2 linked regions of the Formosa sp. Hel1_33_131 genome follow. Each later gene encodes a partner of the first gene's protein in a complex. Links are inferred from orthologs where the notes say so. Each region holds a gene or a part of one and is shown on either strand. Other genes may lie near its edges. The genes, in order: secA and secY.

Region 1 (13,213 bases):
ACAGTCCCGATAGTTATCGGGATGTCCTTCAAAAAACAATAGATAAAGACACATGAAATTAAGAGTCGAAAATTTGATGAAGTCCTATAACGGACGAAAGGTAGTGAAGGATGTTTCACTTGAAGTAAATCAAGGGGAGATTGTTGGATTGCTAGGGCCTAATGGTGCTGGGAAAACAACTTCTTTTTACATGGCTGTTGGTTTGATTAAACCCAACGGTGGCGCCATCTATTTAGATGACAAGGACATCACGAACTACCCAATGTACAAAAGAGCCCAAAGTGGTATTGGATACCTTGCCCAAGAGGCTTCCGTCTTTCGGAAATTAAGCATTGAAGACAATATTTTGAGTGTACTTCAAATGACAAAGCTTTCTAAAAAAGAACAAGTTGATAAAATGGAATCGTTGATCGACGAGTTCAGTCTGGGACACATCAGAACCAACAGAGGCGATTTGTTGTCTGGAGGAGAACGAAGACGTACCGAAATCGCGCGTGCTTTGGCAACCGATCCTAGTTTTATATTACTCGATGAACCCTTTGCAGGTGTGGATCCCGTGGCGGTGGAAGACATTCAACGGATTATTGCCAGATTGACCAAGAAAAATATTGGCATCTTAATTACGGATCACAATGTGCAAGAAACCTTGGCCATTACCGACCGTACCTATTTAATGTTTGAAGGAAGTATTCTTAAAGCTGGAAAACCCGAAGTACTTGCCAATGATGAAATGGTTCGGAAAGTCTATCTCGGTCAAAATTTTGAGTTACGTAAGAAGAAATTAGAGTTTTAAAACCCCTTAAGCTTTTTTCAAAAACGGTTTTACAACCCGCTTCGATAGTTTCACCACTAAAAGGGTGATGATTCCTGCGCTGAGTCCAAAGATCAAATCCCTTAAAACCCCTGGGAAACTTTCTAAAAGGTGATGAAAAATTTCGATGTTGTGAATGAATATCCCCCCCGATACGAGCAAAAGCGCAACCGTACCAACGACCGATAACGATTTAATAACTACTGGCAACGCATTCACTAAGGTCACTCCTATAAAATGAACGCTGTTTTTTTTGCCCTTACTCATTTGTATTAACTTCAATCCAAAATCGTCCATACGCACAATGAGTGCCACAATCCCATACACCCCAACCGTTGCTATCATGGAAATCATACTCACCACAGTAATTTGAATCGTTATCGACTGATCCAGTACAGTTCCTAAAACAATGATAATGATCTCAATGGATAAGATAAAATCCGTCAGAATCGCTGATTTTACTTTCTTTTTTTCTAAGGCTAAAATTTCTATTTCAGACATTGCTTCAGAAGCTCCCTTAACAACCGTATGTTTGTGTGGAACGGTGTATTCAAGAATCTTTTCAACGCCTTCATAGGCTAAATAAAGCCCTCCTAAAATCAATATAAATGTAATTACCGAAGGTAAAAATGCACTGAGTAAAAATGCAAAAGGCAAAATAATCAGTTTATTGAAAAAAGAGCCTTTTGTAATGGCCCACAACACAGGCAATTCTCTAGAAGACACAAAGCCAGATGCTTTTTCTGCATTGACGGCTAAATCATCGCCAAGGATGCCGGCTGTTTTTTTAGCCGATACCTTACTCATCACGAGTACATCGTCCATAAGAACCGAAATATCATCCAATAATGCAAAAAAGCCTGAAGCCATAAAAGAGGTGTTTATTTAATAATTACTTCGAGGCGATTGACAAAAGGATGTATGCAATAATTACAAGCGGAATCCCTGCAAATTGAAAAATAGCAAGAAGCACTAAGGATAAAATAATCAATATATAACGTGAGGCATTGTCTTTAAAATTCCATGTTTTAAATTTTAAGGCAATCAGCTTAATCGGTGCATTTAACAAATAACAACTCACCAAGGTCAGCGCGATAAGAAACCAAGGATTTAAAATAATGACATTGATTGCATCGCTGTGTTGATACTCTAAAATTAAGGGCAAAGAAATAATCAAGAGCGCATTTGCGGGAGTTGGCAATCCAATAAACGCATCTGATTGATTGGTAGAGATATTAAATTTTGCCAAACGGAATGCCGATGCCAAGGTCACTAACAACCCAAAATAAGGGAGTAAATTGTAGGTTTCCCAAGAGAGCTGTGGCGCTAAACCTAATAAATGAAAGAGTACCAAACCGGGTACCAAACCACTGGTAACCATGTCAGCCAGAGAATCCAACTGAACTCCAAGTTCACTTGCCACATTTAATTTACGAGCCAGAAGTCCGTCAAAAAAATCAAAGAAAATACCCAGACAGACAAACAAGGCGGTGAGTTTCATATTGCCTTCCAAAGCAAAAATTACGGCCACACAACCAGAGAATAGATTTAATAATGTAATAAAATGAGGGATATATGATTTCACGATAAATTGTATTTAATTAGTAAAAATAATAAACTATTTTTGTTTTCAGTAAATAAACAACAATATCTAAAAAAAAATAGAGTTTACATTAGTGTTTATCAGTTCATTTAAAAAAAGCCCTTGCAAATATTAAAATTTGTCTTAATAATTTTGACACCCCTCCTAATGGTGTCTCAAAGCGCTCGAAAATATTCAAATGAATTTTTGAATATTGGGGTCGATGCGTCTGCTTTGGGAATGAGCAATGCCGTGGTCGCATCTTCAGATGATGTGAACTCTGGCTACTGGAATCCTGCGGGCTTGGTGCATTTAGAAGACAGTGAGGCTGCCATCATGCACTCCAGTTATTTTGCCAATATTGCCAACTATAATTACATTGCTTTTGCCATGCCTTTAGACGACCGCACAGCAGTCGGGCTTTCGTTAATTCGGTTTGGAGTCGATGATATTTTAGATACTACAAAACTTATAGACCAACAAGGCGTGATCAATTACGATCGGATTAATTTATTTTCGGCAGCAGATTATGCACTCACATTTTCTTTTGCGAGAAAACTCCCTGTTCCCGGATGGAATTATGGTGTCAATGCGAAAGTGATTCGACGTATTATAGGGGATTTTGCAAGCTCATGGGGATTTGGTTTGGATTTAGGAATTCAGTTTGAATCCAATGATTGGAAATTTGGTTTGATGGCAAGAGACGTCACGACCACCTTTAATGCATGGGCTATTAACGAGGAACGGTTACAAGATATTAAAGATGCCATCCCAGGACAAAACCAAGAAGAACCTGAAGCCACGGAGCTCACACTTCCTAAATTGCAACTTGGAATGTCGAAACTCTTTACCTTTAATTACGATTACACACTGAGAACTGAAGTGGATCTAATCTGTCGGTTTGAAGAAAACAACGATGTGATCTCCTCCTCTTTTGTCAGTATCAATCCCGCTCTAGGTCTTGAATTTGGATATACGGATCTGGTGTTTTTTAGAGCTGGTGTCGGAAATTTTCAAAATGAATTACAACTTGACAACTCTACGCCTTTAACCTTTCAACCTAATTTTGGCGTCGGATTTAAATATAATGGCATATACTTAGACTACGCCTTTACGGATATTGGCGATCAAAGTGCCGCCTTATACTCCAATGTATTTTCTCTCAAAATCGATTTAAGCATCTTTAGATAATGAACTTTAAAAAATTAATTACGCTTTTACTTATATTTATAAGCTTCTCTGTAAATGCACAGCTTGAGTTGACGACAGAGTCCAAAATCAGTATTCTGACCATTGGACCAGGCACTTCTTTAAACGATGCTTTTGGACACAATGCGATTCGGATCAAAGATCCTGTTTACAAATTTGACATTGTGTTTGACTACGGTCGGTATGACTTTGAAACAGAAAATTTTTATCTGAAATTTGCGCAAGGAAAACTTGACTATCAAATGAGTCAATACAAATTTGAAACCTTTTTTGGGTACTATCAATATCAAAACCGAAGTGTTAAAGAGCAAGTTTTAAACCTAAGTTCAGACCAAAAAACTGCGTTTTATAAGTTGTTAAAAGAAAATATCAAACCAGAAAATAAAACTTACCCCTATGATTTTTTCTATAACAATTGTGCTACAAAAATAAAAGATGGCATTGAAACTACACTCGACTACCAAGTCGTGTATAACCCTGCTCCTTCCTTTAAACAGTTTTCATTTAGAAATTTAATTCGTTCCGATTTGAATCAAAATTCATGGGGAAGCCTTGGAATTGATATTGCCTTGGGTTCAAAAATAGACCAGATTGCCAGCGTTGAAGAACACATGTTTTTGCCTAAATATTTACACCAACTGCTTGAAAATTCACGTTTAAAAACAGACGATTCAAAACTAGTGACTGCCTCAAAAACACTGAGCCCTTCTGATGCTATTACAAAAAGTGACTTTTTTAGCAGTCCGCTTTTCATCTTGGGAATTCTAGCCCTTATCATGCTCTTCATCACTTATAACGATTACAAAAACAACACGCGCAGCAAATGGCTTGACGTGAGTTTATTTGCCATTACGGGCTGCATTGGTGTGTTTTTATTGCTGCTTTGGTTTGCAACCGACCATCAAACAACCGCTTATAACTACAACCTTTTATGGGCCTGCGCTCTGAATCTTTTATTCCTTCCGTCCATCCGTAAATCGAGGTTAAACAATCGTGGGCTGAGCTATCTGAAATTCCTTGTAGTACTTCTATCTCTGATGGGGCTGCATTGGATCACAGGCGTACAATCCTTTGCGATTGGATTGATTCCACTTCTGATTGCTATTTCTGTGCGATATTTATTTTTAATTCATCATTTCAAGGCTGCAATTCGTATATAATTATCCTTTCTTTGCAAAAACAAAATTTTGAATTATCTCAACGTAGAAAATATATCGAAATCGTACGGCGAACTTAATCTGTTCGAAGACCTTTCTTTTAGTATTCATAAAGATCAAAAAATAGCATTTGTTGCCAAAAATGGTACCGGAAAAACGTCTATTTTAAATATTCTTTCAGGAAAAGATTCCCCCGATACGGGGCAAATCATTTATCGAAAAGGACTGCGAACCACCTTTTTATCGCAAGAACCTGTTTTAGATCAAACCCTGACGATTGAGGAAACAATTTTTAATTCGGACAATCCGATTTTAAAAGTCATCAACACCTACCATGCAGCACTTGAAAATCCAGAGGACAGCAATCTCTATCAAACAGCTTTTGATGATATGGAGCGCTACCAAGCTTGGGATTTTGAAACCCAATACACACAAATCCTTTTCAAGTTAAAACTTGAAAATTTAAACCAAAAAGTGAGTGAACTTTCTGGAGGACAGCAAAAACGTTTGGCATTGGCCAATACCCTTTTAAGCAAACCCGATTTACTTATTTTAGATGAGCCGACAAACCATTTGGATTTAGAAATGATTGAGTGGTTGGAATCGTTTTTTGCGAAGGAAAACATCACCCTATTTATGGTTACGCATGACCGGTACTTTTTAGAGCGCGTTTGTTCCGAAATTATCGAATTAGACGAAGGCTGTATTTACAATTATAAAGGAAATTACTCTTACTACCTCGAGAAAAAAGAAGAGCGTATTGAGCGTGAAGCGATTGAAACTAATAAATCCAAACAACTCTTTAAAAAAGAACTCGGGTGGATGCGTCGTCAGCCAAAAGCACGTACGACCAAATCTAAATCCAGAATCGATGATTTTTATGAAATAAAAGAACGTGCCAACAAACGTCGAAACGATCATGAAGTTCAGTTGGAAATCAACATGGAACGCTTGGGAAGTAAGATTTTAGAGATTTACAAAGTCTCTAAAGCGTTTGAGGAAAAAGTCATTTTAGACAAATTTGAATACGTATTTCAACGTGGAGAACGGATTGGAATTATTGGTAAAAATGGGACAGGAAAATCGACGTTTTTGAACATGATTACTGGGGGGTTAAAGCCCGATAGTGGTAAAATCATTCAAGGAGAAACCATCAAGTTTGGCTATTATACACAAGATGGAATCAAAGCGAAACCAATGCAAAAGGTCATTGATGTGGTTCGTGAATTTGGGGAATACATCCCTCTGATGAAAGGCAAGCAAATTAGTGCCCAACAATTGCTTGAACGCTTTTTATTCAGTCGAAAAAAACAATATGATTTTGTAGAAAAACTGAGTGGCGGCGAACGAAAACGTCTGTATTTATGTACGGTATTGATTCAAAATCCTAACTTTCTAATTCTCGATGAGCCGACCAATGATTTAGACATTGTTACGCTGAATGTTTTGGAAAACTTCTTACTCGATTTTCCGGGCTGTCTGTTAGTGGTTTCGCATGACCGTTATTTTATGGATAAAATTGTCGATCATTTATTTGTGTTTCGTGGCGAAGGTATGGTGGAAGATTTCCCTGGAAATTATTCCGATTTCAGAACTTATGAAGACAGTACGCCTGTGGCGGCAGAGCCCAAAAAAATAACAGCTTCAAAGGTTTCTACAGAGGGTCAATCCGAAGCTAAATTAAGTTTTAACGAACAAAAAGAACTCAAAAATCTAGAGAGCAAATTGAAATCACTTGAGTTTGACAAAAAAGAATTGGAAGCTAAATTCCTCGTTCCAGAGATTGATATGGACACTATCGGAGCGCTTTCTGACGAATTGAAAATCTTAAATGATGTAATAGAAGAAAAAGAACTAAGGTGGTTAGAGTTAAATGAAAAACTAAATTGAACCGACTGTTATCATATATTAAATTTTTGTGGTACTCCAAAAATCAACATGGCGTCCACTCCCCTTTTGTGTTTGGTTTGCTTACCAACTGTTTTTATGACCACACAAACTACAATATTTATCAACAGCTTTCTTCAAAGGATTCAAAGTCAAAGTTCTTAATACGCTTAGGCGCTTATTTTAAGTTTGAGAACTGTTTTGTCCCTGACACCATTGATCCAAAATTTAAACATGCCTTAAATCTGGTACAAAACATATCTACATTCAAAACGATTGACGATTTAATCAATAAAAAGCAAGAAGTTTTAAAAACTCCTTGTTTGATTTATCTCGATTTAAAAACCATTGAATTGCACTCGATATCTGTCTTGTTTCAAATTTACGACAGAGATTCCTTGATCCTTATCCCTTCCATACGGGGAACTAAAACCAGATTTGAACACTGGAATCAGTTAAAATCTCAGTCGGAAGTGTCTGTGTCTATTGACGCCTTTTATTGGGGACTGTTGTTTTTTAGAACCGAACAACCCAAAGAACATTTCACAATAAGGCTCTAATTACTTGGTGATTGAAATATTACTTTTAACTTTATAGCTCAAAATAACGTATGAAAATCTACACAAAAACAGGAGATAAAGGAACCACGGGACTTGTTGGAGGCACCCGAATACCAAAGCATGATTTGAGAATAGATTGCTACGGCACCGTCGATGAGTTGAACTCCTACCTTGGTTTGATCCGCGATCAGGCGATTTCAAAGGACAGCAAAACAACACTCATTAAAATACAAAACCAATTGTTTATCATTGGTTCTCTTTTGGCAACCGATCCAGAGAAACTGAAGGATGAATCTAAAAGAAAACGTCTCGGAATCACTTTTCTAGAAGCGGATGCCATTGCATTTTTAGAAACCGAAATTGATGCGATGAATTTGGCATTGCCTCCAATGACCCATTTTATTTTGCCCGGAGGTCATCAAACCGTGTCATTCTGTCATATTGCACGCTGTATTTGTCGCCGTGCCGAGAGAAATGTCTCTAAACTCAACGCAGATCAGCCCACCCAACCCGAAGTACTTATTTATTTGAATCGCTTGTCGGACTTCATTTTTGTGTTGGCACGAAAATTGTCTAAAGAGTTAGAAGCGGAGGAAATCAAGTGGATTCCTAATAAACCCTCCTAAATTAGGAAGCCAATTATTACAAATCACTGTCTAACAATTTTTTAGTTTATCAGATGGTAATTAAACGTTCATAACTTTATTGAAGAAATAAATGCTTTTTTACTTGATTTTTTCATGTAAAAAATTATTTTTGCAAAAATTAAATATTTCAACACATGTATTGGACACTTGAACTTGCCTCTTACCTAAGTGACGCGCCTTGGCCCGCCACTAAAGATGAATTGATAGATTATTCTATAAGAACAGGAGCTCCACTAGAAGTTGTGGAAAACCTACAATCTATTGAAGATGAAGGGGATTCATACGACTCCATTCAAGAAATCTGGCCTGATTATCCATCAGATGAAGATTATCTTTGGAATGAAGATGAATATTAAAAAACTCAAAAATTATTTAAAAAAGTCTCAAATGAGGCTTTTTTTTTGCTTTATTTCACAAAGAAAATAACAACAAACTGTATCTTTGACTGTCTTTACAATTAAAGATTATTAAAATAAAACCCAAAAATGAGTTTACTGAATTCGGTACTAAAAGTATTCGTTGGAGATAAATCCAAACAAGACGTGAAGGCAATCATGCCAATCGTCCACAAAATAAAAACATTTGAAGCAGCCACTGCTGCCTTGAGTAACGATGCTCTAAGAGCGAAGACTCAAGAATTCAAATCGACGATCTCCGAGGCTTGCAAAGCACTTGAAGATAGCATCGCTACATTGTACGTTGAAGCAGACACCACGGAGGATATCGACCGAAAAGAAGAAATCTATCTGGAAATTGATGGTCTGAAAGATGAAGTATATGCACAAACGCAAGAAGTTTTAGATGCCATTCTTCCTGAAGCCTATTCTGTCATCAAAGAAACTGCCAAACGTTTTGTGAACAATCCACAAATTGAGGTGACTGCCAGTCCTTTTGACCGAGAACTTTCAGGGACTAAAGACTATGTCACTTTAAATGGCGAAAAAGCCTTTTGGGCCAATTCTTGGGATGCCGCTGGAAAACCGATCACTTGGGATATGGTGCACTACGACGTGCAGCTTATAGGCGGTGTCGCGATGCATCAAGGGAAAATTGCTGAGATGCACACAGGAGAAGGTAAAACACTCGTAGCAACGCTGCCAGTATATTTAAACGCGATCACAGGCAAAGGAGTTCACTTGGTAACGGTGAATGATTACTTAGCAAAAAGAGACAGTGCGTGGATGGCACCCATTTTTCAATTCCATGGGTTGAGTATTGATTGTATCGATTACCACCAACCGAATTCTCAAGAACGTAAAAACGCTTACAATGCCGATATTACTTACGGTACGAATAACGAATTTGGATTTGATTACCTAAGAGATAATATGGCGCATACGCCCGATGATCTTGTGCAACGTCCACCCCATTATGCGATTGTCGATGAAATTGATTCTGTTTTAATTGATGATGCCCGAACACCCTTGATTATTTCAGGGCCCATTCCTCAAGGCGATCGTCATGAATTTGTAGAGTTAAAACCAAAAGTAGAAGACATTGTTAGCGTTCAACGAAAATACCTTACAGGGGTGTTAGTGGATGCTAAAAAAATGATTGCTGCTGGAGAGACCAAAGAAGGTGGATTCCAGTTGTTACGTGTTTTTAGAGGAATTCCAAAAAACAAAGCATTAATTAAATTTTTAAGTGAAGAAGGAATCAGACAACTCCTTCAAAAAACGGAGAATTTCTATATGCAAGACAACAATAGAGAAATGCCCAAAGTGGATGAAGAACTCTATTATGTGATTGATGAGAAAAACAATCAGATTGAATTGTCTGATAAAGGCGTCGAATACCTTTCTGGAAAAGACAACCCTGACTTTTTTGTGATGCCTGAAATTGGCATGGAAATTTCAAAAATTGAAACTCAAAATCTTCCGACTGAAAAAGAAGCCGAACTCAAAGAAGAATTGTTTAGAGAGTTTGGAATCAAATCGGAACGCATTCATACGCTCAATCAACTTTTAAAAGCCTATGCCCTCTTTGAAAAAGACATTCAATATGTGGTGATGGAAAATAAAGTCATGATTGTGGATGAGCAAACCGGTCGTATTATGGACGGGCGTCGTTACAGTGATGGATTGCACCAAGCGATTGAAGCTAAGGAAAATGTAAAAATTGAAGCGGCAACACAAACCTTTGCGACAGTAACCTTACAGAATTACTTTAGAATGTACCGCAAGCTGTCTGGAATGACAGGTACAGCGGTGACAGAAGCAGGTGAATTTTGGGAGATTTATAAATTGGATGTGATCGAAATTCCGACCAACCGTCCGATTGCAAGAGACGATCGCGAAGATTTAGTGTATAAAACCAAACGTGAAAAATACAATGCCGTTATTGATGAAGTGACGACCTTATCAAAAGCAGGACGTCCGGTATTGATTGGAACAACGAATGTAGAAATTAGTGAGTTGTTAGGAAAAATGTTGAGCATACGCAAAATTCCTCACAACGTCTTAAATGCAAAATTGCATAAAAAAGAAGCGGATATTGTGGCAGAAGCGGGACAGCCCGGACAAGTGACCATTGCCACCAACATGGCAGGTCGTGGAACGGATATCAAATTGTCTGAAGAAGTGAAGGCCGCAGGCGGATTGGCGATTGTAGGTACGGAGCGTCACGATTCGCGACGTGTGGACAGACAGTTACGTGGACGTGCAGGACGTCAAGGAGATCCTGGAAGCTCACAATTTTATGTGTCTTTAGAAGACAATCTAATGCGTCTTTTTGGAAGCGAACGCATTGCCAAAATGATGGACCGTATGGGTCTTGAAGAAGGCGAAGTGATTCAGCATTCCATGATTTCTAAGTCTATTGAGCGTGCTCAGAAAAAAGTAGAGGAAAATCAATTTGGAGTGCGTAAGCGTCTATTGGAATATGATGATGTGATGAACTCTCAGCGTGAAGTGGTGTACAAACGTCGCTACAACGCCTTGTTTGGAGAACGTCTTCGGGTCGATTTGGCGAATATGATTTATGACACGTCTGAAATTATTACAGAGGAGAATAAAGCCAACAACGATTATAAAAACTTTGAGTTTGAACTGATTCGTTATTTCTCAATGAGTTCGCCTGTGACGGCGGATGAGTTCTCAAGCATGACAGCTCTAGACATTGCAGGAACGGTATATAAAAATGCCTTTCAACATTACATTTCCAAAATGGAGCGCAATGCAGAGTTGGCATTCCCAGTGATTCAAAATGTATATGAGACACAGCGCGATAAATTCAAGCGTATTGTGGTGCCTTTTACCGATGGTGTAAAATCCTTACAGGTGATCACCGATCTTGAAAAAGCCTATCAAACCAACGGAAAACAGTTGGTAACGGATTTTGAGAAAAACATTTCGTTAGCGATTATTGACGATGCTTGGAAAACTCATTTACGAAAAATGGACGAGTTGAAACAATCGGTACAATTGGCGGTACACGAACAAAAAGATCCTTTATTGATTTATAAATTTGAGTCGTTTGAACTGTTTAAGTCCATGATTGACCAAGTGAATAAAGAGGTGATTTCCTTCTTATTTAAAGGAGAAATTCCACAAGAAACGGCTAATGTGATTCAAGAAGCAAAAACACGCCGACGTGAGAAAACACAAACCTCTAAAGAGAACATCCAAAACTTAGACGAGCGTTCTGCGGAATCAAGAGCGGCTGGGAATACGCAACGTCAACCACAAGTGGTGGAAACGATTACGAGGGACCAACCCAAAATTGGACGTAACGATCGTGTGACCATTAAGCACGTGATGAGTGGCGAGAAAAAAACTACGAAATACAAGCAAGCAGAACCACTGATTGCCAAAGGAGAATGGGTGCTGATCGATGAGTAAGCAGCCTTAACTTACAGAACTGAATTGTTAAAATCACGTGTATCTTTGGATGTACGTGATTTTTTTTATAACATTACAACAGATTTTAATCCCCAGATCTGAATCTTCATAAGCAGCTTAACCGAATGTAAGCGATTTTTTTATTTGAATTTTAGATGCGGGGGCAAGCAAGATGTTTGCGCTAAAATCAGTTACGTATAATAACAACTAAAACATTGTGTTATCCCGGGATATATATCCGTTAATACACCCTTTTGTTGACATATAACGAGTTATGTGCAAGCTGAAAAAAATACGTGCTTAACATTAAATTTTATGCATATATTTAAATTGGGCAAATTTGAAAGTATAATAATTCGATATTTTCTTGATAAAATTAGAATCTAAATATGAAATTAAAAAAAGTAAATGTAAACGTAACGGGCACTTTTAATGTGACCTTAAGTAATGAAAATGGAGAAATAACTCTTAATTCAGTTGGAGAAATCTCAAGTATAGAACTTGATGGCAACACATCATATAATATTTCTGGAAAAGTTAGTTCTGTTGGAAATATCGTGATTAATTATAATTTATCAGGAAAAGTTAGCTCTATCGGAAACCTTGTAATTAATTATAATTTGTCAGGAAAAATAAGTTCTATTGGAAATATTCCGGTTAATTACAACTTATCAGGAAAAGTTAGTTCGATTGGCAATGTAACTATTGGATATAATTTATCAGGAAAGGTTAGTTCAATTGGAAATAATATAATCGGTTATAATTTGTCAGGAAAAGTTAGTTCTGGAAACAGAACAGTTAAAATAAATGATATAAGCTTTTCTTTAAAAGGTGGCTATTAATTAACCAATAATTTATAACGAGCGTAAAAGACTATGGAAGTAAAAGAATTATACGATTTAGTAACTAAAGATTTTGACGATAAAATACCTCTTGAAAATATTCATCCACTTCATAAAGCTATGCTTGAAGAATGTTGTGAAAACGCTTTGAATAATCCTCAAAAAGTTGAGTCACAAGACACATTAAAATATGCGGTGCAAATAGCATTTTTTACTTGTATAGAAACTTTACGTGGCACATTGAAAGCTGGACTTGAATTTGCAGACACAGTAAATCTAAATTATAGAAATCAAAGCTTTACTATCACAAAGGATTCACCTTTTCTAAAAGATTAAATAATGCCTAAAAAAGGAGTTTTTATAATTGAGAGCCTAGAATTTAGGGATGAAAAACTTGACCGTTATGAAGGTAAATTTCTTTCAAGAATTTTAAAGTTAGGAGGTGTGAAAACGCAATATTATTATATTCGGACTTCACAGGAATTGGAAGAAGTCCTGAAAATTTTTAAAGAAACAGAATATAGGTATCTTCATTTCTCATGTCATGGGAGTGAAGAATCTATTGAGACAACCTTAAATTCTATCGATTTTGATTTATTTTCTGAATTTGTAACACCAGTTTTAGACTATAAACGATTATTCATATCTGCTTGCTCTTCTGTAAACAAAAATTTAGCAA
Region 2 (16,363 bases), 550 kb from region 1 along the record:
AAATGGGTACACGCCTCAGTTAACAATTAACTCACCCAGATATCTAACGAATGGGGTTTATGATAAACAGCTGCTTAAGGATGACATTAATAGTTTGAGAAGTCAAGGTATCCCTGTAATTGTATCCATAGGAGGGCAAAATGGTCATGTAGAGTTAAGTACTGTTGCACAAAAAAATGAATTTGTTCAAGGGCTGAAAGACATTATTGATGAATATGGTTTTGATGGTATTGACTTAGATTTTGAAGGAGGTTCTATGGATTTCGGGGCTGGCGCCTTAACCGATTTTTCATATACAGGAATCTCTGCGTTTCCAAAACTTAAAAATGTAGTAGATGCTTTTAAAGAACTAAAGGCACATTATGGAGCTAATCTTATTTTAACATGTGCTCCTGAAACCTTTTACGTTCAGGTTGGGGGCTCAACATATACCAATACGGCTGGAGCTTTTTTACCAGTGATTCATAACTTGCGTTCTGAATTAGATTTAGTGATGGTGCAACTTTATAATACGGGATCTGTCACTGCATTAGATGGACAAGCGTATTCTCAAGCAACCCCCGATTTTCTAACGTCTATGTCAGATATGTTAATCACAGGTTTTAATGTAGCTTCAACAGGATTTAATTTTCCGGGATTACCAGCCTCAAAAATTATGGTTGGTATTCCAGCGTGCCCAGCAGCGGCACCTGCCGGAGGATATTTACAACCTTCAGAGACGATCAAAGCCTTGGGTTATTTGAGGTTTGGAACAACCTTTTCAGGGAGGAGTTACACATTGCAAAATGGCCCACATCCAGGTTTAAGAGGGGTGATGACATGGTCTGTTAACTGGGATGCGGCAGCCAATTGTGCCTCTGCGTATGAATTCTCTACAGATTATTTCAATTATTTTAGTTCAACGTTCAGTGTTGATGACCAAGTTAAGAGTGAAGTGCCAAAAGTCTATCCAAACCCTTTAGAACACAGTATAACAATTAAATCTCCACACAAAATCAACGAAATAAATATTTTCGATATCAAAGGTAATAGGTTATATCATAAATTAAACCCCGACACTTCTAGTATCGATTTAAGTGCCTTTGAAAGTACCCTTTATATAATGGAACTAAAAACGGAGTCTGGTATATTTTATAAAAAAATCCTTAAAAAGTAACCCCAAACCTAACCCTCAATTTCTTCTAAAATGAAAACATCTTTTATCTCTTTGGTATTTCTGTTTGTGAGTTATTTTACATTTGCCCAATTTGGAAATGATTGCGGAGTCCCTGTCTGGGATGCAACCAGAAACTATTCGATCGGATATCATGTATATCATACTAATAACGTTTACAGAAACGCAGGGTATGTGAACGCTAATACTGCCGCACCAGATGTAAATCCTGCTTGGACGTTACTAGGGGCTTGTACCAGCAGTGTTGTCCCTGTTGCTTCGGATGCAGATTGTGCGTCTGCGACCGCTTGGGTTACACAACCTGGTGCCACAACCGGCTTTCCAACAGATGCCCTGGTAAGTTATAATAATGGGTTATATAAAGCTAAATATTATATTAATATAGATGTGAGACCAGATTCACATGATGCGTATACTTTTGAAGGTGTTTGTGTGAAGCCACCAACAGTCACATCAAATATCTCGGCCTCACAAAACTATACGATGGATCCGCTTCAAAATATTTTAGCAACTGCTACAGTTCAAGATTTCGGGGTTGATATTACAGAGGTCTTAATTACAATTCAAAAAGACGGAGTGGATGTTGTAAGTACAGTACTTTCCGAATCAACAGTTACAGCTGGTACTTATGATTATAATTGGCTTCCTACAACCTATGGCGCATACACCTTAGTTTTTAAAGCGACCAATCAATCTAATAAAGAGGGGTTTTATAATGCTTCAATTATTATTAACAGACAAGTGCCACCCTCTATTAGTTTGGTTTCTCCAGCAGATGGAAGTCTCTCCTACTATACAGCGAGCCAACCCATCAGTTTAGTTTTTAATGCCCAAGTAAACGGGAATTTACCACCAAAAAAGGTCTATTATAAAACAACAGCTAATTCACAAGCTGTATATGCGAGCTATGTCAATAATAACTATAGAGCCTCTTGGACGCCAGCTCTAGATGGAATCACCACAATTACGGCTTTTGTTGAAGATGAAAACGCTAATATAGCAACTGTCGTTTTTAGCCTCGAAGCCTATAATTCAAATTGTGCGGCGCCAAATTGGTATAGTACAAGAAACTACCCATTTACCTCAGGGACTCCTAGCACAGTTTATTATAATGGATTTATATACGAAAACACAGCCTATGTAACTAGTGGCGGAAATCCACCCAACACAAATGCTTTATGGACAAATATAGGTACTTGTGTCCCAGCCAATTTAACAATTCAAACCAATTGTGATGACTTTATAGATTGGGTGTCCAAACCGGATAATTATGTAGGAAATGTAAATGTAGTGTATAATGAAGGCTTGTATAGAACATCCTACCCTATTGTTGGAACTGTGACTCCAGACCAATCTGATGCCTATGTTTTTTTAGGAATTTGTGTAAAACCACCAGTATTAACCTCAAGTTTTGAAGGTGCTAAAACTTTTATACAACCCACTCTGCAGACCATCAATATTTTAGCCACAATTGTAGATGTTGATTTTCCAATTAGCACTACAAAAGTATTCATCAAAAAATTTAGCCAAAGCACATTTCAGTCTTTTGACATGACCCTTGGTGCAAATAATCAATACACCTACGATTTTATACCAGATGCTTACACAGACTACAATATTAGAATAGAAGGTACAAATAGTATTAATTTAAGTTCCGAACTTATAGGAGCTATTAAAGTGGCGAAGAACCAGCCTCCAAACATTGCATTAACAACTCCAGAATCTGATTCAAGGTTTTTTCAATTAAATTTTACCCCCATAGTCATTCATTTTACAGCCAGCCAAACAGATCGACCGATACAAAGCATATCCTTATACGATGAATTCACAACGATCACATCTTCTGCTAGCGCCACGGCAACCTCTATTTCTTGGACGCCTTCTCAATATGGAATCACTAATTTAAGATTAGGAATTACAGATGATATGGGGACTTCTAATTATGTGTATTTAAAATATGAAATAATAGACCCTTCTAAAGAGTCGATTCTATTTGCCAATTTGCCCTATCAACTTAAAGGTTTAGAAGGTGTTACCAAAGTTTTTACTTTTGATAAAACCATTACAAGTGTCAAATCACGGGATTTAACACTGACTCAGTTTTCTTTTGCAAATTCTAAACTAACCGTCAACTCCAATAATCCAGGGAGAACCGGTCTAGAAATCACAACATCCGATGGCGACAAGTATTACATCGGACTCCGAATTGATAATGCAGATGGCACCGTGCCTAGATACCCCACTCATATTTCTATAGGCTCTGTCTCTGAAGATATCCCCGACGATGTAAACTTCTTTAATAACGGCATCAACAACACTAATTTAATGCTCAACAATCGAATGGACGTTCGATATACGTATATAAATGGAGGGCCATTAATCGGTTGGAACACATGGCAACCAGATAGAGTCATGAAGTTTGCAAGAAACAGTCTAAAGATGGGGCTGATGCCTGTTTTTATATTTTATAACATCCCTGATGGAGGAGAATCATACACTACAAATCTAGAACACATTCAGTCTCCTACCTATATGACAGCCTATTTTGAGAACTTAGAGCTGTTTTTAAATCAAGTAAGAGACATTGTAGGCGATGAGTTTTTTGGAGTCATTTTTGAGCCCGATTTCTTAGGGTATATGCAACAAAATTCAGAACCTGAAACCTTGGCAACTGCTGTAGGTGCAACAACGATTGGAACCAATGCTGGAACCCTTAAATCGCTTGTAGAACGCATCAACTTTGAAATCAATAAAAAACGAATTGATGATAATTTGAATTTAGAATTTGGGTGGCAAATGAACTTATGGGCAAAGCCGAATGTTGCAGGAGTCCGCGGAATTATTAGAGAAACAGACAATGTTAGCGGAGTTGGAGGTGGTGATTTTCAAACGCAGCTACAAAAGATAAAACAGACCGCAATTGATATTTATCGTTATAGTGAAAGAATGGGGATCATGAGCCATAATGCAGATTTTATTTCCATAGATAAATATGGTCTCGATGCGTTGGGTTATAGCAATGCAAGCGACCCTGCCGATCCATCTTCTTGGACTTGGTTTTGGAATAATGACCACTGGCTCAATTACTTCGCTTTTGTCAGGGCTTTATTTGAAGAAGCTGGGGTTCATGTTATATTATGGCAAATTACCGTAGGACACATAAACGGCTCTACAACTATTAATGAGTACACCGGCACCAACTTTGCAACACTCCCAAATACTTCAAAATATTATGAAGATTCTGCATCCCCTTTTTTCTTTGGCGATGAAATCGATTTTTCAAATGATCAAGCACGGTTTGATTATTTTTCTCAAAACAAACATAACGATCCAAAGTTAATTTCTAACCCCACTAGTAAACATGTCACTTTCGGAAATCATTTTGAAGAACTCAATGATATAGGTGTGAAACTAGTGCTTATGGGAGCTGGTGTAGGAGACAGTACCGATGGAATTGGAGATCCAGTGGCTCCTGGAGCGACATTGACAGACGATCATTTTTGGATTCAAAAAGTGCAAGATTACTATATAAACCACCTTATAACAAGTACCCTTGGATTTGAGCCTTCTGATATTTCAGACCTAACACCCGACTTTACTGTTTTGATCGACAATCAACAACTTATAATTAAAAATATTTCAAAGGCTCCAAAAAATACCGATGTTTATCTTTTTGATCTTACCGGAAAACGCCTCATCGATAAACCAAATCAACAGATTGGAACGAGTGAAACCATTCGCCTAAGTCATACAATTCCATCCAACACCTTTTATATCTGTATTCTCAAAACAGAAGGAAGTGTAGGCGCATTTAAAATAATTTCTAAATAATTTAGGTGAATAGATTAAATTTATCTAAATTTGCAGCTCGAAAAACATAGGTCACCACCTTAATTTTTGATATAATTGCTGAAAATCAGCGATTTACATGTCCCAAGCTGAGTGCAAGGGAAAAACGGAAAAAATACAATTCAGGGTTGAAACGTATTTTGACCCTTTGTTTTGGAATAAAAAGAGTTAATTAATAAATATATAAATATGTCTGGGTTAATAGGAAAAAAAATCGGAATGACCAGCATCTTCGACGCGAATGGTAAAAATATGCCATGTACCGTTATAGAAGTTGGGCCATGCGTTGTTACCCAAGTCAGAACCGAAGAAGTTGATGGCTATTCAGCCCTTCAGCTTGGTTTCGATGACAAGACAGAGAAAAGTGCTACGAAAGCTGACTTAGGTCACGCCAAAAAAGCAGGTACTTCTGTTAAGAGAAAAGTCGCGGAATTTAAAGGATTTGATGAGGAGTACAAATTAGGAGACACCATAACAGTAGAGCATTTTGCCGAAGGCGAATTTGTTGATGTTTCTGGAACTTCAAAAGGTAAAGGATTTCAAGGGGTTGTAAAACGTCATGGATTTGCAGGTGTGGGTCAAGCGACTCACGGACAGCACAACCGTTTACGTGCACCAGGATCTATTGGTGCGGCTTCGTATCCAGCTAGAGTTTTCAAAGGAATGAAAATGGCAGGACGTATGGGAACCGACACAGTTAAAGTTCAAAATTTAAGAGTTTTAAAAGTAGTAACTGAAAAAAATCTACTTGTGATCAAAGGATGTGTTCCTGGTCCTAAAAACGCTTATTTAATCATTCAGAAATAATGAAAGTAGCAGTTTTAGATTTAAACGGAAAAGATACAGGTAGAAAGGCAGACCTTTCTAACGATGTATTTGCTATAGAGCCAAACAATCATGCGGTTTACCTAGATGTTAAGCAATATCTTGCTAACCAACGTCAAGGAACGCACAAGTCAAAAGAAAGAGCTGAGATTTCGGGAAGTACTCGAAAGATCAAGAAGCAAAAAGGAACTGGTACAGCCCGTGCGGGAAGTATCAAGTCTGGTGTTTTTAGAGGTGGTGGTCGCATGTTCGGTCCAAGACCTAGAAACTACAGCTTCAAGTTAAATAAAAATGTAAAGCGTTTAGCACGAAAGTCGGCCTTTACAATAAAAGCTTCTGAAAAATCAATTACGGTTATAGAAGACTTTACATTTGACACTCCAAAAACAAAGAACTTTACAGCTGTATTAAAGGCCTTAAACCTTGATAGCAAAAAGTCTTTATTTGTCTTGGGTGGCTCAAATAATAATGTATATTTGTCCTCGCGGAATTTAAAGGGCTCTGAAGTTTTAATAGACTCAGAAATAAGTACTTATAAAATATTAAACGCGAATCAAGTAGTGCTTTTTGAAAGCGCTTTAAAGAATATTGAAACGAATTTAAGTAAATAAGAAAACCATGAGTATCTTAATTAAACCAATAATCACAGAGAAAGCATCACAAGCGAGTGAGTTGAGAAACTGCTTCAGCTTTCAAGTGAATACGAAGGCGAACAAGGTAGAAATCAAAAAAGCAGTGGAAGCTGCTTACGGTGTTTCTGTTGAAAAAGTTCGTACAATAAATGTCCGTCCAGATCGAAAAACCAAGTTTACAAAAACGGGGATTCAACATGGTAAAACAAATGCTGTTAAAAAAGCACTTGTACAACTGGCGGAAGGTGAAACGATTGATTTATACGCTAATATCTAATTAGACAAACATGTCAGTAAGAAAATTAAAACCAATCACCCCAGGACAGCGATTTAGAGTAGTAAACGGCTATGATGCCATTACTACTGATAAGCCGGAGAAGAGTTTATTAGCTCCGAAAAAACGTTCAGGTGGTAGAAACAGTCAAGGAAAAATGACCATGCGCTATATCGGTGGAGGTCATAAGAAAAGATATCGTATCATCGATTTCAAAAGAGAAAAAGCTGGGATTCCAGCCGAAGTGAAATCTATTGAATACGATCCAAACAGAACTGCATTTATTGCGCTTCTGAATTACCAAGATGGTGAAAAACGCTATATCATTGCACAAAACGGTCTTCAAGTAGGTCAAAAGTTGGTGTCAGGTGTAGATGTTGTTCCAGAGGTTGGGAATTCAATGCCTTTAAGTCAAATTCCATTAGGAACCATCATCTCTTGTATCGAACTACGTCCGGGACAAGGAGCTGTTATGGCACGTAGTGCTGGTGCATTTGCACAATTAATGGCAAGAGACGGTAAATTTGCTACGGTAAAATTACCATCTGGTGAAACGCGTTTACTATTGCTAGGATGTAACGCCACTATCGGAGTTGTATCTAACTCGGATCACCAATTATTGGTGTCAGGTAAAGCAGGTAGAAGCCGTTGGTTAGGAAGACGTCCAAGAACAAGACCAGTTGTTATGAATCCAGTCGATCACCCAATGGGTGGTGGTGAAGGAAAATCATCAGGTGGACATCCACGTTCAAGAAACGGTATTCCTGCTAAAGGATTTAGAACCCGTTCTAAGACCAAAGCAAGTAATAAGTATATTATAGAACGTAGAAAGAAATAATAAGACATGGCAAGATCATTAAAAAAAGGACCTTTCGTTCATTATAAGTTAGAGAAAAAAGTCGCTGCTAATGTAGACGCTAACAAAAAAACAGTTATCAAAACTTGGTCTAGAGCCAGTATGATTACACCGGATTTTGTTGGACAAACAATTGCAGTACACAACGGCCGCCAATTTGTACCAGTATATGTTACTGAAAACATGGTAGGTCATAAACTAGGAGAATTTTCACCAACACGTTCATTCCGTGGACATGCAGGTGCTAAAAATAAAGGTAAAAAATAAGAGCTATGGGAAGTCGTAAAAAACAAATGGCAGACGCTATTAAAGCTGGAAAAAAGCAAATCGCTTTTGCAAAGCTTAATAACTGTCCTACGTCACCAAGAAAAATGCGCTTAGTAGCTGATTTAGTAAGAGGCGAAAAGGTAGAAAAGGCACTTAACGTTTTGAGATTTAGTTCAAAAGAAGCATCACGTCGTTTAGAAAAATTAGTTCTATCGGCTGTCGCTAACTGGCAATCTAAAAACGAAGATGCAAACATTGAAGATGCGGATCTTTTTGTAAAAGAAATCACAGTAGATGGAGGTTCCATGTTAAAGAGACTTCGTCCAGCACCTCAAGGTCGTGCACACAGAATTAGAAAAAGATCCAATCACGTTACAGTCGTACTTGGAGCTAAAAATAACACACAAAGCAATTAATAAATGGGACAGAAGACAAATCCAATAGGAAATCGCCTTGGAATCATCAGAGGATGGGAATCTAACTGGTACGGAGGTAACGATTACGGAGACAAGCTTGCTGAGGATGATAAAATCAGAAAGTACATCTTTGTTCGTTTAGTAAAAGCTAGTGTATCTAGAGTGATTATCGAAAGAACTCTTAAACTTGTAACCGTTACTATCACAACGGCTCGACCTGGAATCATTATTGGTAAAGGCGGTCAAGAGGTAGACAAGTTGAAAGAAGAATTAAGAAAACTCACAAATAAAGAAGTTCAATTAAACATCTTTGAGATTAAGCGTCCTGAACTAGATGCGTTTTTAGTAGCAACGAGTGTCGCTCGTCAAATTGAAAATCGTATTTCTTACAAACGTGCAATCAAAATGGCCATTCAAGCCACGATGCGAATGAACTCTGAAGGAATAAAGATTCAAATTAGTGGTCGTCTCAATGGTGCTGAAATGGCACGTAGCGAACATTATAAAGATGGAAGAATTCCTTTATCAACATTTAGAGCTGACATAGACTATGCTTTAGTTGAAGCCCATACTACTTATGGTAGATTAGGGATCAAAGTATGGATTATGAAAGGTGAAGTATATGGGAAACGTGAATTATCTCCTTTAGTAGGTCTTTCAAAAGGACAAGACAAAGGAAACCGTTCATCGAACTCGAAACCTCGCCGTAGAAAGTAATTTTTTATAAATTAAAAGAAAATGTTACAACCAAAAAGAACAAAATTTCGTAAAGTCCAGAAAGGACGAATGAAAGGAAACTCCGAGAGAGGACATCAACTTTCTAACGGAATGTTTGGTATAAAATCACTCGATTCAAATTTTTTAACTTCACGTCAAATTGAAGCTGCTCGTATCGCTGCAACACGCCATATGAAAAGAGAAGGTCAGTTATGGATAAAAATATTTCCAGACAAGCCAATCACAAAAAAGCCGCTTGAAGTAAGGATGGGTAAAGGAAAAGGTGCCGTTGAATATTGGGCAGCTGTTGTGAAACCAGGAAGAATATTATTTGAAGTTGGTGGTGTGCCACTTGACGTTGCTAAAGAAGCATTGCGTTTAGCAGCTCAAAAATTACCAGTTAAAACCAAATTTGTAATCGCTAGAGACTACGAAGCTTAATTTTATTGATATTATGAAACAATCTGAAATTAAAGAACTATCGACAGCTGAGTTACAAGAGAAACTTAGTGATACGAAAAAGACTTACGCGGATCTGAAAATGACCCACGCAATATCACCACTCGAAAATCCAATCCAATTACGATCTGTAAGACGATCTGTAGCACGGTTGGCAACGGAGTTAACAAATAGAGAAGTGCAATAATTGTATTCTGCTGAAAGATGGAAAAAAGAAATTTAAGAAAAGAACGTGTAGGCGTTGTTACAAGTAACAAAATGATGAAATCAATAGTGGTTTCTGAAGTGAAAAAAGTAAAACATCCTATGTACGGAAAGTTCGTGCTAAAGACTAAAAAGTACGTAGCACACGACGAGCAAAACGACTGCAACGAAGGTGATACTGTAAGGATCATGGAAACAAGACCCTTAAGTAAATCTAAATGTTGGAGACTAGTAGAAATCATTGATAGAGCTAAATAATTATGGTACAACAAGAATCAAGATTAAAAGTAGCTGATAACACTGGAGCAAAAGAGGTATTAACCATTCGTGTTCTAGGTGGTACAAAACGTAGATATGCATCCCTTGGTGACAAAATTGTTGTTACTATTAAAGATGCGACTCCTAACGGAACCATCAAAAAAGGAGCAGTTTCAACAGCCGTAGTGGTACGAACTGCAAAAGAAGTAAGACGTCCAGACGGATCTTATATAAGATTTGACGACAACGCCTGTGTTCTTTTGAATCCTACTGGTGAAATGAGAGGAACACGTGTTTTTGGACCAGTAGCAAGAGAACTTCGTGATAAGCAATTCATGAAAATTGTATCATTAGCACCAGAAGTGCTTTAATTTAAGAAACATGGGAAAGCTCAAAATAAAATCAGGAGATACCGTAAGGGTTATTGCTGGAGACCATAAAGGTTCTGAAGGTAAAATTGTGAAAGTATTAATAGAAAAAAATAAAGTGATCGTTGAAGGGGTAAACATGGTGAAAAAACACATGAAGCCTAGTGCTCAAAGCCCTCAAGGTGGTATCGTTGAAAAAGAAGCGTCAATCCAAATATCAAACTTATCTTTGTTAACTGCAAAAGGTGAAACAACGAGAGTTGGGTTTAAAATGGAAGACGGTAAGAAAGTAAGATTTTCAAAGAAATCTAACGAAGTAATTTAAGAATTATGGGATACATTCCAAGATTAAAACAAGAGTATAAAGACAGAGTAATGTCGGCTCTTACAGAAGAATTCGGATATAAAAATGTAATGCAAGTTCCAAAACTGCAAAAGATAGTGATATCTAAAGGTGTTGGTGCGGCTGTTTCAGACAAGAAGTTAATCGACTATGCAATAGAAGAGGTCACTAAAATTTCTGGACAAAAAGCAATTGCAACAATATCTAAAAAAGATGTTGCAACTTTTAAACTACGTAAAGGAATGCCAATTGGTGTTAAAGTAACCTTACGTGGCGAAAAAATGTATGAGTTTTTAGATCGTTTAGTAACATCTGCGCTTCCACGTGTTAGAGATTTCAACGGAATCAAAGCAAATGGATTTGACGGTAGAGGTAACTACAATTTAGGAGTTACGGAACAAATTATTTTTCCTGAAATAAATATTGATAAAGTCAATAAAATCTCGGGAATGGACATTACATTTGTAACCGACGCCGATACCGATAAAGAAGCGAAATCATTATTAACAGAATTAGGGGTCCCTTTTAAAAAGAATTAAGCTATGGCTAAAGAATCAATGAAAGCCCGTGAGGTAAAAAGAGCAAAAGTAGTTGCAAAATATGCGGACAGACGTAAAGCGTTAAAAGAAGCAGGCGATTACCAAGGATTGCAAAAATTACCTGTAAATGCATCACCAGTTCGTATGCACAACAGATGTAAACTAACGGGTCGTCCAAAAGGATATATGCGTCAGTTTGGACTCTCAAGAGTTATGTTCAGAGAAATGGCAAACAATGGATTAATACCCGGCGTTAGAAAAGCAAGTTGGTAAAATTATAAATTGGTTTCAGGTTCTAATAATAGAAAACCAAAACCGCAAATTAATACACTATGTATACAGATCCAATAGCGGATTACTTAACAAGAATTAGAAACGCAGTTCGTGCAAATCACAGAGTTGTAGAGATTCCTGCATCTAATTTAAAGAAAGAGATTACAAAAATATTATTCGATCAAGGATATGTTTTAAGTTACAAATTTGATGACACTACTGTACAAGGTACTATCAAGATAGCACTCAAGTACAATAAGGAAACCAAAGAACCTGTAATCAAAAAAATCCAAAGAATAAGTAAACCAGGTTTACGTAAATACTCAGGATCTAGCGATCATCCACGTATTCTTAATGGCCTTGGAATTGCAATCGTTTCAACTTCTCACGGAGTGATGACAGGAAAGCAGGCTCAAAGAGAAAATGTTGGTGGCGAAGTATTGTGTTACGTTTACTAATTTTAAAGATTTAAGAAATGTCAAGAATAGGAAAAAACCCAGTAGCGATTCCAGAAGGAGTGAGCTTAGATATAACGGATAACCTTATTACGGTTAAAGGTAAACTAGGGGAGCTAACTCAAGAATTCTCTGCTATAAGTATTAAAATAGAAGAAGGACATGTTATTTTAGAACGTTCTTCTGAACATAAAGATCACAAAGCAAAACATGGTCTTTACAGAGCTTTAATTTTTAACATGATCCAAGGTGTTACTACTGGATGGTCAAAAGAATTAGAACTCGTAGGAGTTGGATATAGAGCATCTAATCAAGGAAATAAACTTGATTTAGCTTTAGGATTTTCTCATAATATTGTTTTGAACATCGCTCCTGAAGTAAAAGTAGAGACAGTTTCAGACAAAGGGAAAAACCCAATTATCAAATTAACGTCACACGACAAACAACTTGTTGGACAAGTTGCTGCTAAAATCCGTGGTTTCAGAGCGCCTGAGCCATACAAAGGAAAAGGAATTAAGTTCGTAGGCGAAGTATTAAGAAGAAAAGCAGGTAAATCAGCTTAATAAGTTAGTTATGGCATTATCAAAAAACGATAGAAGACAAAGAATTAAAAACAGAATACGTAAAATTGTAAATGGGACAGCGTCTCAACCTCGATTGGCTGTTTTTAGAAGTAATAAAGAAATTTATGCTCAATTAGTAGACGACGTCACTGGTGTAACCATTAGTGCGGCTTCTTCAAGAGATAAAGATATCAGCACTTCAAAAGGATCTAAAATTGAAATCGCAACATTAGTTGGGAAGTCAGTAGCAGCAAAAGCAATAAAGGCAGGTGTTGAAAGCATCACTTTTGATAGAGGTGGTTATTTATATCACGGTAGAGTAAAATCATTAGCGGAAGGCGCTAGAGAAGCAGGACTTAAATTCTAAAGAAATTATGTATCAAAAATACAAAAGTGCAGAACTAGTAAAACCAAGTGGGTTGGATTTAAAAGACCGTTTGGTAGGTGTGCAAAGAGTTACAAAAGTAACAAAAGGTGGTAGAGCATTCGGATTTTCAGCGATTGTAGTAGTCGGTGACGAAGCTGGTGTTGTAGGACACGGTTTAGGTAAATCTAAAGATGTAGCCAGTGCAATTGCGAAAGGAATTGAAGATGCTAAGAAAAACTTAGTTAGAATTCCTTTAATCAAAGGGACACTGCCTCACGAACAAAAAGGTAAATTTGGCGGAGCAAGAGTAAACATCATCCCTGCAGCACCTGGTACAGGGGTTATTGCTGGTGGAGCTGTAAGAACTGTTCTTGAAGCCGTTGGAGTACATGATGTTTTATCAAAATCCCAAGGATCTTCAAACGCTCACAATGTTGTAAAAGCTACTTTTGATGCTTTACTTCAATTAAGAGATGCGAAGTCAATAGCACGTGAGAGAGGAATTTCTCTTACACAAGTTTTTAACGGTTAATTTACGACAAGATGGCTAAGATAAAAGTAACAAAACAAAAAAGTGCGATCAATCGTACACAAAGACAAAAGCTAACATTATTAGCGCTTGGTCTTAAAAAGATTGGTCAAACGATAGAACATGAGGCGACACCTAACATTTTAGGAATGGTCAATAAAGTAAAACATTTAGTTTCTGTACAAGAAGCTTAAAATATACTGAAAAATGAATTTAAGTAATTTACGACCTGCTGCAGGTTCAGTTAAAAGTCAAGGTAAAAGAGTCGGTAGAGGACAAGGTTCTGGTAAAGGTGGTACGGCAACTCGTGGTCACAATGGTGCTAAATCTCGTTCTGGTTACTCTAGAAAAGTAGGTTTTGAAGGTGGTCAAATGCCATTACAAAGACGTGTGCCTAAGTTTGGTTTCACAAACATTAACCGTAAAGACTATCAAGGAATTAATCTTGATACCCTTCAACTGTTAGTTGACGAAAAGAAAATTAAATCTGAATTAGATTTTGAAACAATCGTTGAATTGCGTTTAGGACGTAAGCATGAATTGATTAAAATTTTAGGAAGAGGTGAGTTGAAAGCTAAGTTAAAAGTTTCAGCACATAAATTCACAGCAACAGCAAAAGCGGCTATTGAAGCTGCTGGAGGTGAAGTTGTAACCCTATAACACCCCAACAAATGAAATTTATAGAGACATTAAAAAACGTTTGGAAAATTACAGAACTTAAAGATAGAATTCTTCTAACTTTAGGTCTGTTGCTAGTATATCGTTTTGGAGCACAAGTTGTGCTTCCCGGAATTGACGCTTCACAGTTAGGATCTTTAGCATCCAAAACGGACTCAGGACTTCTTGGACTCTTAAATGCATTTACAGGTGGTGCCTTCGCAAAAGCTTCGGTTTTTGCATTAGGGATTATGCCTTACATTTCGGCTTCTATTGTCGTTCAGTTGATGGGAATTGCGATTCCTTATCTTCAGAAACTTCAGAAAGAAGGTGCTAGTGGTCAAAAGAAAATTACACAAATCACCCGTTGGTTAACAATTGGGATCTGTTTAGTACAGGCACCAGCCTACTTAACAAGTCTTCCTGCGCTTATGGGCGGTACACAAGCTTTCACTTTAGGTCAAGGTGGAGTGTTTTATTTCTCTTCTATAGTAATACTAGTAACCGGTTGTGTTTTTGCAATGTGGTTAGGAGAAAAGATTACGGACAAAGGTATTGGTAATGGAATCTCACTTTTGATTATGGTAGGTATTATTGCAAACATGCCATTATCATTCGCACAAGAATTTGACTCTGCTGTGAATCAATCTCAAGGAGGATTAATCAAAATTTTAATTGAACTTGTCATATGGTTTGTTATTATCTTAGCGTCGATCATGTTAGTCATGGCCGTAAGAAAAATAGCAGTTCAGTATGCAAGACGTACCGCTTCTGGTGGCTACGAAAAAAACATCATGGGGTCAAGACAATACATTCCTCTAAAGCTTAATGCTTCTGGAGTAATGCCAATAATCTTTGCACAAGCAATTATGTTTGTACCAGGTTTATTAGGAGGTCTTGATATCTTAAAAGATTCAACCGTCGGTCAATGGTTGGTTGCTAATTTTGCTGGAAATAGTATGTTTGGTTTATGGTACAACATTGCGTTTGCACTCTTAATCATTGTCTTTACTTATTTCTATACAGCAATTACAGTGCCTACCAATAAGATGGCTGATGATTTAAAACGAAGTGGAGGATTTATTCCTGGAATTCGACCTGGCTCGGAAACCTCAGAATACCTTGATAAAATAATGTCACAAATCACCCTACCGGGTTCTATGTTTCTAGCACTTATTGCTGTGTTTCCAGCAATCATTGTTCGCTTGATGGATATCCAACAAGGATGGGCATTATTCTTTGGAGGAACTTCATTATTAATTATGGTGGGAGTTGCAATCGACACCATGCAGCAAGTAAATTCATACTTGTTGAACAAACACTACGATGGCTTGATGAAAACAGGTAAAAATAGAAAAGCAGTTCAATAGGCTCAATATAACTACATGGCAAAACAAGCAGCAATAGAACAAGACGGAAGCATCATCGAAGCATTATCAAATGCGATGTTCCGAGTAGAATTAGAAAATGGTCACGTTGTGACCGCCCATATCTCTGGTAAGATGCGTATGCATTACATTAAATTACTACCAGGTGATAAAGTAAAACTGGAAATGAGTCCTTACGATTTATCTAAGGCAAGAATAACTTATAGATACTAACAAGAAGTAAAAAGATGAAAGTAAGAGCATCCATTAAAAAGAGAAGCGTAGATTGTAAGATCGTACGTAGAAAAGGAAGACTTTACGTTATAAACAAAAAGAATCCTAGGTTCAAACAAAGACAAGGTTAATTATGGCTAGAATTGCAGGGGTAGACATCCCAAAACAAAAAAGAGGAGTAATCTCTTTAACTTATATCTATGGAATAGGTAGAAGTAGAGCTAAAGAAATTTTAGCGGAAGCAAAAGTTGATGAAAGTACTAAAGTATCCGATTGGACCGATGAAGAAATCGGAAGACTTCGTGATGCTGTTGGAACTTTTAAAATTGAAGGAGAACTTCGTTCTGAGATTCAATTAAACATTAAACGTTTAATGGATATCGGTTGTTACAGAGGAATTCGCCATAGAGCGGGTCTTCCTTTACGTGGACAACGTACGAAGAACAATTCAAGAACTAGAAAAGGTAGAAGAAAAACAGTTGCGAACAAGAAAAAAGTAACTAAATAATAATTAGTAATATGGCAAAGTCAAGTACTAAAAAACGTAAAGTTATCGTAGAATCTACGGGGGAAGCACACGTAACAGCTTCTTTTAATAACATTATCATATCATTAACCAATAAAAAAGGCGACGTGATCTCATGGTCATCAGCTGGAAAAATGGGTTTTAGAGGTTCTAAAAAGAATACGCCTTACGCTGCACAATTAGCAGCAGAGGACGCTTCTGGCCCTGCAAA

What was found.
Region 2: the proteins of secA (region 1) and secY are in contact, whole or in part, in a crystal structure (PDB 3DIN), measured with the Thermotoga maritima proteins. The link is inferred for Formosa sp. Hel1_33_131 from one-to-one orthologs. Residues at the interface, in WP_004082002.1 of Thermotoga maritima: Glu261, Ala262, Arg263, Lys300, Ala301, Arg302, Thr303, Ile304, Ile305, Leu323, Tyr324, Asp325, Pro326, Val329, Ser330, Tyr333, Ile336, Lys340, Phe345, Val349, Glu363, Phe364, Tyr374, Ser375, Gly376, Gly377, Glu393, Ile395, Thr482, Ser483; in WP_004081795.1 of Thermotoga maritima: Glu108, Gly109, Glu110, Glu111, Ala236, Glu237, Arg238, Arg239, Ile240, Thr241, Ile242, Gln243, Tyr244, Ala245, Arg246, Arg247, Val248, Thr249, Gly250, Arg251, Arg252, Val253, Tyr254, Gly256, Ala257, Ser258, Thr259, Tyr260, Leu261, Pro262.

Annotation. Positions count from the first base shown.
Region 1 is NZ_CP017260.1:217,030-230,242, forward strand. What follows is about bases 7,953-11,892. They hold secA (preprotein translocase subunit SecA), read left to right. Parts: upstream 7,953-8,338; coding sequence 8,339-11,692; downstream 11,693-11,892. Other genes in these bases: FORMB_RS01060 (DUF2795 domain-containing protein), read left to right, coding at 7,988-8,209. Also shown: lptB (LPS export ABC transporter ATP-binding protein), read left to right, coding at 53-793; FORMB_RS01025 (DUF808 domain-containing protein), read right to left, coding at 800-1,681; pssA (CDP-diacylglycerol--serine O-phosphatidyltransferase), read right to left, coding at 1,704-2,396; FORMB_RS01035 (PorV/PorQ family protein), read left to right, coding at 2,562-3,584; FORMB_RS01040 (lipoprotein N-acyltransferase Lnb domain-containing protein), read left to right, coding at 3,584-4,762; FORMB_RS01045 (ABC-F family ATP-binding cassette domain-containing protein), read left to right, coding at 4,790-6,649; FORMB_RS13210 (hypothetical protein), read left to right, coding at 6,676-7,206; FORMB_RS01055 (cob(I)yrinic acid a,c-diamide adenosyltransferase), read left to right, coding at 7,257-7,832; FORMB_RS01070 (hypothetical protein), read left to right, coding at 12,082-12,534; FORMB_RS01075 (hypothetical protein), read left to right, coding at 12,568-12,870; FORMB_RS01080 (hypothetical protein), read left to right, coding at 12,874-13,213. UniProt on the Escherichia coli protein: Required for protein export, interacts with the SecYEG preprotein conducting channel.
Region 2 is NZ_CP017260.1:779,648-796,010, reverse strand. Bases 13,372-16,217 are described here. They hold secY (preprotein translocase subunit SecY), read left to right. Parts: upstream 13,372-14,039; coding sequence 14,040-15,395; downstream 15,396-16,217. Other genes in these bases: rpsK (30S ribosomal protein S11), read left to right, coding at 16,146-16,217; rpsM (30S ribosomal protein S13), read left to right, coding at 15,760-16,134; ykgO (type B 50S ribosomal protein L36), read left to right, coding at 15,641-15,757; infA (translation initiation factor IF-1), read left to right, coding at 15,411-15,626; rplO (50S ribosomal protein L15), read left to right, coding at 13,576-14,028. Outside these bases: FORMB_RS03535 (glycosyl hydrolase family 18 protein), read left to right, coding at 1-1,156; FORMB_RS03530 (hypothetical protein), read left to right, coding at 1,187-5,005; rplC (50S ribosomal protein L3), read left to right, coding at 5,213-5,830; rplD (50S ribosomal protein L4), read left to right, coding at 5,830-6,459; rplW (50S ribosomal protein L23), read left to right, coding at 6,467-6,757; rplB (50S ribosomal protein L2), read left to right, coding at 6,768-7,592; rpsS (30S ribosomal protein S19), read left to right, coding at 7,599-7,877; rplV (50S ribosomal protein L22), read left to right, coding at 7,883-8,293; rpsC (30S ribosomal protein S3), read left to right, coding at 8,297-9,010; rplP (50S ribosomal protein L16), read left to right, coding at 9,032-9,451; rpmC (50S ribosomal protein L29), read left to right, coding at 9,465-9,656; rpsQ (30S ribosomal protein S17), read left to right, coding at 9,674-9,931; rplN (50S ribosomal protein L14), read left to right, coding at 9,934-10,302; rplX (50S ribosomal protein L24), read left to right, coding at 10,313-10,624; rplE (50S ribosomal protein L5), read left to right, coding at 10,630-11,181; rpsN (30S ribosomal protein S14), read left to right, coding at 11,185-11,454; and 5 more genes. UniProt on the Escherichia coli protein: The central subunit of the protein translocation channel SecYEG. Consists of two halves formed by TMs 1-5 and 6-10.